DNA from 3 places in the Listeria aquatica genome. Region 3 is predicted to be linked to each of the others. Evidence: predicted binding sites of a transcription regulator. Region 3 holds the regulator's gene; each other region holds the start of a gene.

Region 1 (3,247 bases), on a different contig from region 3:
TAATTTTAAAACCAGAGGATGAAGTTGAGATTTTGTCTATAAATTCACTTGTCACATATTTCCAAGCAATTGGTAAACCAGCATCATCCCGTTCTGTCACTTCTGCGATTCGTATATGTTGCGAAGGTGTAGCATTACCGCTTGCACTAATATACTTGATGGGATCAATTAGTTCAGTTTGCTCAGGAATTACATCTTCAAGAACTGCATTTGGTATCTCCTGTTGGTTATAATTCACAAGAATAGCAAATACATTTGAAGAAGGTGCACTCGTACTCATAATTGCAACGTTTTCTCCATTTATATCTTTGTGTGGTCGAGTGCTCATCTTACTTAACAGAGGTAGCCCGGATATATCTTTTTTGATTTTTGATTTATCTGTGGCTGTGCTCATTTTTATGCCAGCTTTATATAAAGTCGCTTCATATGTTGCAGAATCTGGGGCACCATCTTTAAAAACGGGTGTTCCGTATTTGATTGTAAAAGTTTGGCCAGTTGCTTCAATTGGATTTATTTTTGAATGATGATATGCAACATGGAGTACATAATTTCCGGCGTTGTCTTCAGTTACGGCTGAATCTGGCAAGTAAAATGGATCACCAAGTAATAAATTATTGGTTAAATCAGAAACTTGTGCAACTGTATTCTTAGGAATCTTGATTTGGATTTCTCCATCTTTTTCTAGTTTTCCAGCCGATGCAGATAAAGTAACTCGAATTTCAGTTTGTTGACGTGAAGTCAAAGTTTCTGGAGCAAGTAATGTAACCCCAGGGTCGTCCTCTTCTTTTGCCTTTACGAAATGATTATTACTCACGAAATCCAGTATAGAACCTAAAACCAATAAACTAATTACTAGAATACCTATTATTTTTTTCATTAACCTACTCCTTTTATCAATGCGGTTTCTATTACTTTTAAATTGTCAAACAAGTTACGATATCTGTATTTAGTTACGTTATCCCCTTTTTTCGTAGTAACATTTCAAATTGTATACTTTTTATAAGGAAAAAGGCTGTAGAAAAAGAGTGAATAATTAAGTTATTTAAGTGCAAAAGGCGCTTAAAAAACCCTTGACTTTATTTCCTTTTTAGTATCTAAAAAGTTTTTAGTAACTTAGATATAAGTTTTAATGGAAGATTGCTGTTTGTGATATTCAATAGGAAATAATGATTTGTTTAAATAACGAATATTCTCGGGTTTTGGTATCAGGATTTGATGAAATTAATATCAGGTTTAATCGAATAAATGATTTTTAGCAAAAATTCCTGCTCATTGTTGAAGTCTATGCTTTATATTTTTAAAAATTTGTAACCTTGACAGGTGTTTCAGAAGTGCTTTGAAAATTTTTTTGATTTCTTCTGTAGCAGTTCAAATATAGCGGTTTCCCTAATATGTAAATCTCCTCACAAACGCTATAGTATAATTAAGAAAATCTCTTGATTTTGAAATGAAAATAGAGGTGAAAATCGTGAAATATCGAAAAAAAGGATTAAAATTCTTCAAACGAACAGAAAAATTTAATGGTAACTGGACGATTTTGGAAGAAAAAAGCCGAGCTTGGGAGAAGATGTACCGTGATCGCTGGTCGCATGATAAAGTTGTTCGAACAACACATGGTGTCAATTGTACAGGTTCATGTAGCTGGAAAGTTTTTGTGAAAAATGGAATTATCACTTGGGAAAATCAAGCTACTGATTACCCATCTTGTGGCGTTGACATGCCAGAATTTGAACCGCGTGGCTGTCCGCGAGGTGCGAGTTTTTCTTGGTATGAATACAGCCCACTTCGTGTGAAATATCCATATATACGCGGCTTACTTTGGAAAATGTGGCAAAATGCACTTAAACAACATCCAAACCCTGTTTCTGCTTGGGCAAGTATTGTTGAGGACCCAGAAAAAGCACAGGCCTATAAGGCTTCTCGTGGAAAAGGTGGGCAAGTTCGAGTCTCTTGGAATGATGCTTACGTTTTAATTGGCGCTATGTTACTTTATACCATCAAGAAATACGGACCAGACCGGATTGCTGGTTTTACACCAATTCCTGCAATGTCCATGATTAGTTATGCAGCGGGTTCGCGCTTTATTACATTGCTTGGTGGCGAAATGCTCAGTTTCTATGATTGGTATGCAGATTTACCGCCTGCTTCTCCACAAATTTGGGGTGAGCAAACCGACGTTCCTGAATCGAGTGACTGGTACAATGCTGGCTATATCATGATGTGGGGCTCAAACGTACCACTTACAAGAACACCGGATGCACATTTTATGACGGAAGTTCGCTATAAAGGTACAAAAGTTGTGGCAGTTGCGCCGGATTATGCAGAAAATGTAAAGTTTGCTGATAACTGGCTTGCGCCAAATCCAGGAACAGATGCCGCGCTTGCACAAGCAATGACGCACGTTATTTTGAAAGAGTTTTACCAAGATAAAAAAGAACCGATGTTTTTAAATTATGCAAGAAAATATACGGATCTGCCTTTCTTGATTTTGTTAGATCAAGATGCAAGTGGTGTTTATAAAGCAGGGCGTTTCCTTCGTGAAGCAGACTTTGGCAAAAATAGTGAGCATGCCGAGTGGCGGACATGCCTGATTGATGAAACAACAGGAGAAATTGTGTCTCCTAACGGGACGATCGGACAGCGCTGGGCTAAAGATGAAAAATGGAATCTAAGTTTGGAAAATGAAGATGGAACAACGATTGCTCCGAAACTTTCATTGCAAAAAGAAGGACAGTTTGAAAAAGTTGTTTTCCCATTCTTTGATGATGCTGGAAATGGTGTTTTTGAACGGCATATTCCAGTTCGAGAAATGACTCTTGCGGATGGGACAATTCGGAAAGCCGTGACAGTTTATGATTTGATGCTAAGCCAGTATGGAATTGAAATGTTTGATGGCGACGAGCTTGCGGCAAAAGATTTGGATGATGAATCGAGTAAGTATACGCCAGCTTGGCAGGAAAAAATTACAGGCGTGAAAGCAAGTATTGTCACGCAAATTGCTCGTGAGTTTGCTCAAAATGCGATTGATACGGAAGGGCGATCGATGATTATCATGGGCGCTGGAATCAATCACTGGTTTAATAGTGATACGATTTACCGGTCGATTTTAAATCTCGTTGTGCTTACAGCATCGCAAGGTGTGAATGGCGGCGGTTGGGCGCATTATGTGGGTCAGGAAAAATGCCGTCCGATTGAAGGCTGGCAAACAGTTGCTTTCGCGAAAGATTGGCAAGGCGCGGTTAGGCAG
Region 2 (3,247 bases), on a different contig from region 3:
TATTTTCTCGCTGAACTATGTAGCTCCTTGTGGTTAAGTAGATCCGTTATATCATTTATTGTTTCTTTTCATCCAAAAGAAACAAAAACTATCTTTTTAAATCATTCCACAATTCTATTTTCTTTAAACATCAAATCTGTTATCGATCAATTTCTAGTTTTACTAGATGAAAATTTCACTAACCTACTAGCTGAATTATCTGACTCTCTCAACCAGAATCAAAAAATCAAACCAAAAAGAACAGAATCCTAAGAACTACCATTTTATAAATGGTTTCGTTTCAAAGTTTCTGTTCTTTTCATTTTTCCTAAATATCATAATTTTATTTGTTACGCTTTAGAGTTATTCATTTTATTAAGAATTTTGATAGTTTGTCTTCGGCCTTAAATAAACAGCCCAAACTACAATTAGACAAATCACGGCGAATAGTGCTAAGAGGACAAATCCTAATGAAAATGAACCTGTGGCATCCTTAATAGCTCCGAGTAAAAGCGGTGGGAAAAAGCCCCCAAGTCCGCCAGCTGCCCCTACAAATCCGGTAACAGCGCCTGTGTTTCCTTTAGAGACCATTGGGACCATTTTGAAAACCACACCATTTCCAATCCCAATCGCAAGTGCAGTTAGGAAGATACAACTTATGAAAATAATGAAGTTTTGGAGTAACAGTGCCATGACAAGCGCAAAGACAATCACAAGAAAGAATAATCCCGTCAAGATCTTCGTAGGGCTCGCTTTATCTGCAACGACACCACCGATTGGTCGCATTAGTGTTGCAACAGCCGCAAAGGCTGCAGAAACAAGTCCCGCATTGACAGGGTTCATCAGGAACTGGTCTGACATAAAGGCTGGTAGATAGTTACTAAGCGCAACAAAAGCTCCGAATGTTAAGAAATAAAATAATGACAGGAACCAAGTATTTTTGTCCTTCACAACAGATAGTTGCTCGCCAAGTGTCTTTTTCTCTGCCGAGATTGGCATTTCTTTTGCGAATAAGCTGAACAAAATGATGATAACTAAAAGTGCAATAATGAGTGAATAGTAGACCCAGTCAAATCCCCAAGACTTATTAATTTGTGGAATAATGAGTCCTGCAAGTGCATTTCCAATATTCCCCATTCCTGCAATACCAAGGATAAGTCCTTGCTTTTCTGGCGGGAACCATGCAGAAACATACGAAATGGCAATGGCAAATGTTGTTCCTGCCATTCCAAGGAAAAGCGCTAATAAAATGAGTAGTGGAAACGAAGAAACTTGCGGAACAAAAATAAGTGGAATAATGATAAATAGCATTGTTCCAATGTAAACTTTCTTTCCGCCAATTCGGTCACTGAGGATCCCCATTGGGATGCGCATGACAGAACCAAGTAGTACGGGTGTTGCGATCATTAAACTTTTTTGCGATGCCGAAAGTCCAAAGTCGGATGCGATTTGATTGGCTACAGGCGACAAACATGCCCATACCATGAAGGAAATCGCCATGGCAACCGTCGCAAAAATGAGTGCCGTGATTGCATCTTTTTTTGAGTAATTCATTTTCATATCCCCTTTAACGGTTTTGTACATCATTATGATACCTTTTTCACAAATGAAACACTATTAGGGAAATACCTAAAAAAGATATTGCACACAGGGCAATATCTTTTACAAATCAATCAAATTTTTTTTAATTGCATAGTGCACTAAATCTGTGCGCTTTTCAAATCCCAACTTATGCATGATACTTGTTTTGTGGGCTTCCACCGTTTTCACAGATACAAACAGCTTTTCAGCAATTTCCTTATTTCCGTATCCAAGCGCAATTAGTGGCAAAATTTCTTGCTCCCGTTTCGATAGAAGTTCATAGGAATTGATTTTTTCATCCACTTCATTTTTTGTTAAAAATTCTCGAACAAGAGCGGGCGCAACACTTGGATGGATATAAATACCGCCTCCATAAACGGCACGGATCGCTTCAAGCATTTCTTCATCATAGGCATTTTTCAGCAAATATCCCGATGCTCCTACTTTGAGTGCTCGGAATAGATATTCTTCATCGTCATGCATTGTCATAATCAATACTTTGACTTTCTCGTTTACTTCCTTGATTTTTTTCGTTGTCACGAGCCCATTTTCTCCTGGAGGCATGCTAAGATCCATCAAAATAACATCTATTTCATTTTGTTCCAGTTTCATCATTGCTTCTAACCCATCAGCAGCATCGGAAACTACTTGCATATCTGACTGCTCATTAATGATATATGACAAGCCTCTTCTCACGACCACATGATCGTCTACAACCATGATTCGAATCATCGGACCTCAACTCCTACTTTAGCAATCACTTCTGTTCCCTTGCCGTACTCCGAATGAATCTCACAAGTCCCCCCACACAGCTCAACGCGTTCTTTCATATTCATCAAGCCTAGTCCAGAGCCTTTAACTTCAATGTCCTCCGTCGAAAAACCACAACCGTCATCTATTACTTCAAGAATCAAGACCTCATCTTTCCTCCGCAAAGTAACAACAATATCGTCAATATCCGCGTACTTAGCAGCATTTAATAACGCCTCTTGGGCTACACGGTAAAGCGTGGTCTCAATGAAAGGGTCAAACCGCGCATTTTGAATGTCAGAAATAAGTGCAACTTCTACGCCGAAAATCTGCTCGTAACGCTTACAATAAGACTTTAAGGCTGAATATAGGCCCAAGTCATCTAGAGCTGCCGGGCGCAAATCCACTGCCATATTCCGAATATCACTCAAAATATTAGCCACATAAGTTTCGACACCATCCATCTGCGTATCAAAAGAAGAACCCTTTTCCATATATTTCAGTTTTCTAACTTCCATTAGCGCACTATACAATTCTTGAGCAATCCCATCATGCAGTTCACGTGAAAGTTTTTTCCGTTCCGCTTCATGGGCATTCATCACATATTTTGTCAGCATTGATTTTTGCAGTTCTTTGGCCGTTTCTTGTTGCTCAGTTAAATTACGTAGTGACAAAACGCCGATACCATTTTTTTCTTCCAAAACTGTAAAACTTGCACTGTAAGGCACTTCTATTCCATCTAAGCTCGTTAGATAGATTTGAAAAGATTCGCCGTTTTCTCGTTCTTTGATGCGGCAATTAGCACATGTATGCTCTTCTTCAAACGACATACAACCGCGACAAATTTGACAAAAATTTTTAATTTGTTGCCAGTCCATCGTCGTTCCATGCTCAAATAATTCTTCGGCTACATGATTCTGTTTAATGACTTTCTGGT
Region 3 (3,247 bases):
CGATTTTCACGCCTGCACCGAAGTGAAAGCTACCACTTAGTGGAGAAAGTTCTTGGATTAGCGTTTTGAGCAATGTCGATTTTCCGACTCCATTTGGTCCAACAAGTGCAAGACTATCTTGACGCTTCATTTCAAAGGTTAAGTTTTTCGAAACTGTTTTTTCTTTGTCATAGCCGATTGCAAGTTCTTCAACAAATAAAACATCGTTTCCAGAGGCACGCTCAAATTGAAAACCAAAGTGAGCCGCTTTTTCCGCTCCCTCAGGCCGGTCCAGACGTTCGATTTTTTCAAGCTTCTTTCGGCGGCTCTGCGCTCGTTTAGTGGTTGAAGCGCGAACCAAATTGCGGGCAACGAAATCCTCAAGTTTTCCAATTTCAGTTTGTTGCTTTTCAAATTCTTTCCATTCACGTTCTAGTTTTTCTTGTTTGAGAACCAAGTAGCGACTGTAGTTTCCCGTGTAGTGCTGCATTTTCGTACGGCTGATTTCATAAACTTGATTGACCACTTTGTCGAGAAAATAGCGATCGTGTGAAACAATCAAAAGCGCGCCCGCATAGTTTTGTAAATAATTTTCTAGCCAAGCGAGTGTTTCGATATCAAGATGATTGGTAGGTTCGTCAAGAATCAGCAAGTCTTCCTTTGATAAAAGTAGTTTGGCAAGCGCAAGTCGTGTTTTCTGCCCGCCACTTAGCGAGGAGACGAGTTTATCATAGTCTTCTTGATAAAACTTAAAGCCGTTCAAGATGGAACGAATTTCTGCTTCATACGTATAACCACCGCGTTCTTTGAAAAGATGCTGTAAGTTATCATAGGTTTCAAGCGCTTGTTTTGAAGACTCAGGGTCCTCATATAAACTAGTATCTGCAAGGCGTTTTTCCATCATACGGATCTCTTTTTCAAGCTCCAATAAATCATCAAAGACAGCAAGCATTTCATTCCAAATGGTTTTGCTTGATTCAAGTCCAGTGTTTTGTGCCAAGTAACCAATCCGCACATTTTTTGGATGTGAGATGGTTCCTGCATCATAGCCGATTTGTCCGGCAATAATTTTAAGAAGTGTCGATTTCCCAGCACCATTTCGGCCAACAAGCGCGATCCGGTCGTTTGTTTTCACTTCGAGTTTTATATTTTCTAAAATCACTTCTGCGCCAAAGTATTTTGCAATTTGTTGCGCTTGTAATAGAATCATTTTTCTCTCTCCCATCTCTATTAGTTTAGCTTAAAGCGGTTTATCATGCAATCACATAAAAAAATTATGTGAAATAGTTAGCTTTATTTGTGATTTTACAGTAAAATAAAATAGAACGGTCTGTTGAATTAAACAATTAAGTACTTTTTTTGGTTTTTTTGAGCAAAAAGATTGTGCATTGCTTGTGAAATGTTTATAGTAGTAAAGCAAGCATTGTGAAAGTAAGAACAGCTTCAAACTAAATTAACTGCAGATTTGTAGTCAAAAAAGTGAATTTTAAGGTAGAAAGGACGAATGAAGAATATGGATGAAACAACAAAAATCCCGCAGGCGACGGCGAAGCGTTTACCGCTTTATCATCGTTATTTGAAATATCTTTACGAATCAGGCAAGGAGCGCGTTTCTTCAGCGGAATTAAGCGAAGCTGTGAAAGTGGACTCTGCAACGATTCGTCGTGATTTCTCTTACTTCGGAGCGTTAGGGAAAAAAGGGTATGGCTATAATGTTTCTTACATACTTGATTTTTTTGGTAAAACATTAAGTCAAGATAAAGAAACTAATGTAGCCATCATTGGAGTCGGAAACCTTGGGATGGCTCTGCTTCATTATAACTTCATGAAAAACAACAATATCCGCGTTTGTGCAGCCTTTGACGTTGATCCTGCCAAAGTGGGTACGGTTCAACAAGAAATTCCAATTTATCATTTAAATGATATGGAAGAGATTTTGAAAGAAAATCAAGTGGAAGTAGTCATTTTAACGGTTCCAGCTGATGAAGCTCAGGAAACGGTAGATAAGCTCGTAGAAGCTGATGTGAAAGGAATTTTAAACTTTACCCCAGCGAGAATCAGCGTTCCTAAACAAGTTCGCGTACACCACATTGATTTGACGACGGAACTGCAAACGCTCATTTATTTCTTGGAAAATTATCCTTCCAAAAATTAAAGAAAGCTTTTGCGCCGGCATGAGAAAATCATGTCGGTTTTTTTCTGACTATTTTTGGGTAAAGAAAGGCGGAGAGCCTTGTTAAAATGATTGGGAGGTACAAAAGAATGAACTGGATTAAAAAATTGAACTGGACGCAGTGGGTAGCACTATTTATTTTTGCGTCAATGGCGGTGTCACTTGTTTTTACGGTATTTGAGATTTTCACCGCACCTGTTGAGCAACCCGTACACGGCCCAAAAGTAACTTTACAAAGTGACTATATTTTCTTATTGGTCGAAATTATTTTAGGGATTTTAATTTTGGCGCTTCCGTCAATTCTTGCAAGAAGTTTTAAGTTTGAAATTCCTGGACTCGTGTATTTATTGTTTATTATTTTCCTTTACGGTTCCATTTATTTAGGAACGATTCAAAAGTTTTATTCGATTGTTCCTTATTGGGACAAAATTTTGCATATTTTCAGTGGTGCGATGCTAGGAGCGATAGGTTTTTCTTTTGTAAGCTTGTTGAACTTCAATGAAAATGTTGTATTGAAAATGAAGCCAGGCTTTGTAGCTGTTTTTTCTTTTTGTTTCGCAGTCACACTTGGCGCATTTTGGGAAGTCTATGAATACACGTTTGATGGGTTACTTGGACTTAACATGCAACGCTTTGAATCATCAGGAGGCACGCCTTATGTTGGACGGGCAGCACTTGCTGATACGATGGGAGACATCATTGTAGATATTTTAGGAGCACTTGTTATTGCGATAATTGGTTATATCGCGCTTAAGAAGGGCTTACCGTGGATGAAGCAATTTACTTTTAAGCGGAAAAATTGGAAGAAAACCAAATGAAAATAAGCTCGGAATAAAACAAAAAAGAACAGAATCGTTAAATCTACCATTTCTACAAATGGCTTCATTGAACGATTTCTGTTCTTTTATTTTTGGCTAGTTAGTCTCGTTTTTTATTTCTCCTCTTGCTTTTCTTCATCTTTTTGTTTCGGGAAATTTTCCACATAGCTGTCTGAGTACTGCAACAACTTCCGACTAGCATCAAAGCGTTCTTTGATGGAGTCGTTTAGTGGCATTTTAGAGCCATCATAGTGGGTGGCTTTCCCAGTTTCAAAAC

What was found. Region 3 encodes Rex, which represses fermentation and respiration genes when NADH is low (regulators of the CRP and FNR family bind a similar motif). Its sites were predicted from a motif close to TTGTGAAATATTTCACAA; they were not measured.
Region 1: HB912_RS11700 (nitrate reductase subunit alpha) is a predicted target of Rex. The motif match lies at 1,392-1,409, and genes of this name have one in related genera.
Region 2: HB912_RS11665 (nitrate/nitrite transporter) is a predicted target of Rex. The motif match lies at 1,568-1,585, and genes of this name have one in related genera.

What each region holds. Positions count from the first base shown of each region.
Region 1 is NZ_JAARRM010000006.1:51,479-54,725, reverse strand. Features, by position in the region: gene HB912_RS11705 (Cna B-type domain-containing protein) at 1-877, opposite strand, end outside; gene HB912_RS11700 (nitrate reductase subunit alpha) at 1,469-3,247, shown strand, end outside.
Region 2 is NZ_JAARRM010000006.1:42,926-46,172, forward strand. Features, by position in the region: gene HB912_RS11665 (nitrate/nitrite transporter) at 355-1,533, opposite strand; gene HB912_RS11670 (response regulator transcription factor) at 1,642-2,292, opposite strand; gene HB912_RS11675 (sensor histidine kinase) at 2,289-3,247, opposite strand, start outside.
Region 3 is NZ_JAARRM010000004.1:105,411-108,657, forward strand. Features, by position in the region: gene HB912_RS10240 (ABC-F family ATP-binding cassette domain-containing protein) at 1-1,189, opposite strand, end outside; gene HB912_RS10245 (redox-sensing transcriptional repressor Rex) at 1,493-2,134, shown strand; gene HB912_RS10250 (DUF2238 domain-containing protein) at 2,251-2,970, shown strand; gene HB912_RS10255 (LTA synthase family protein) at 3,084-3,247, opposite strand, start outside.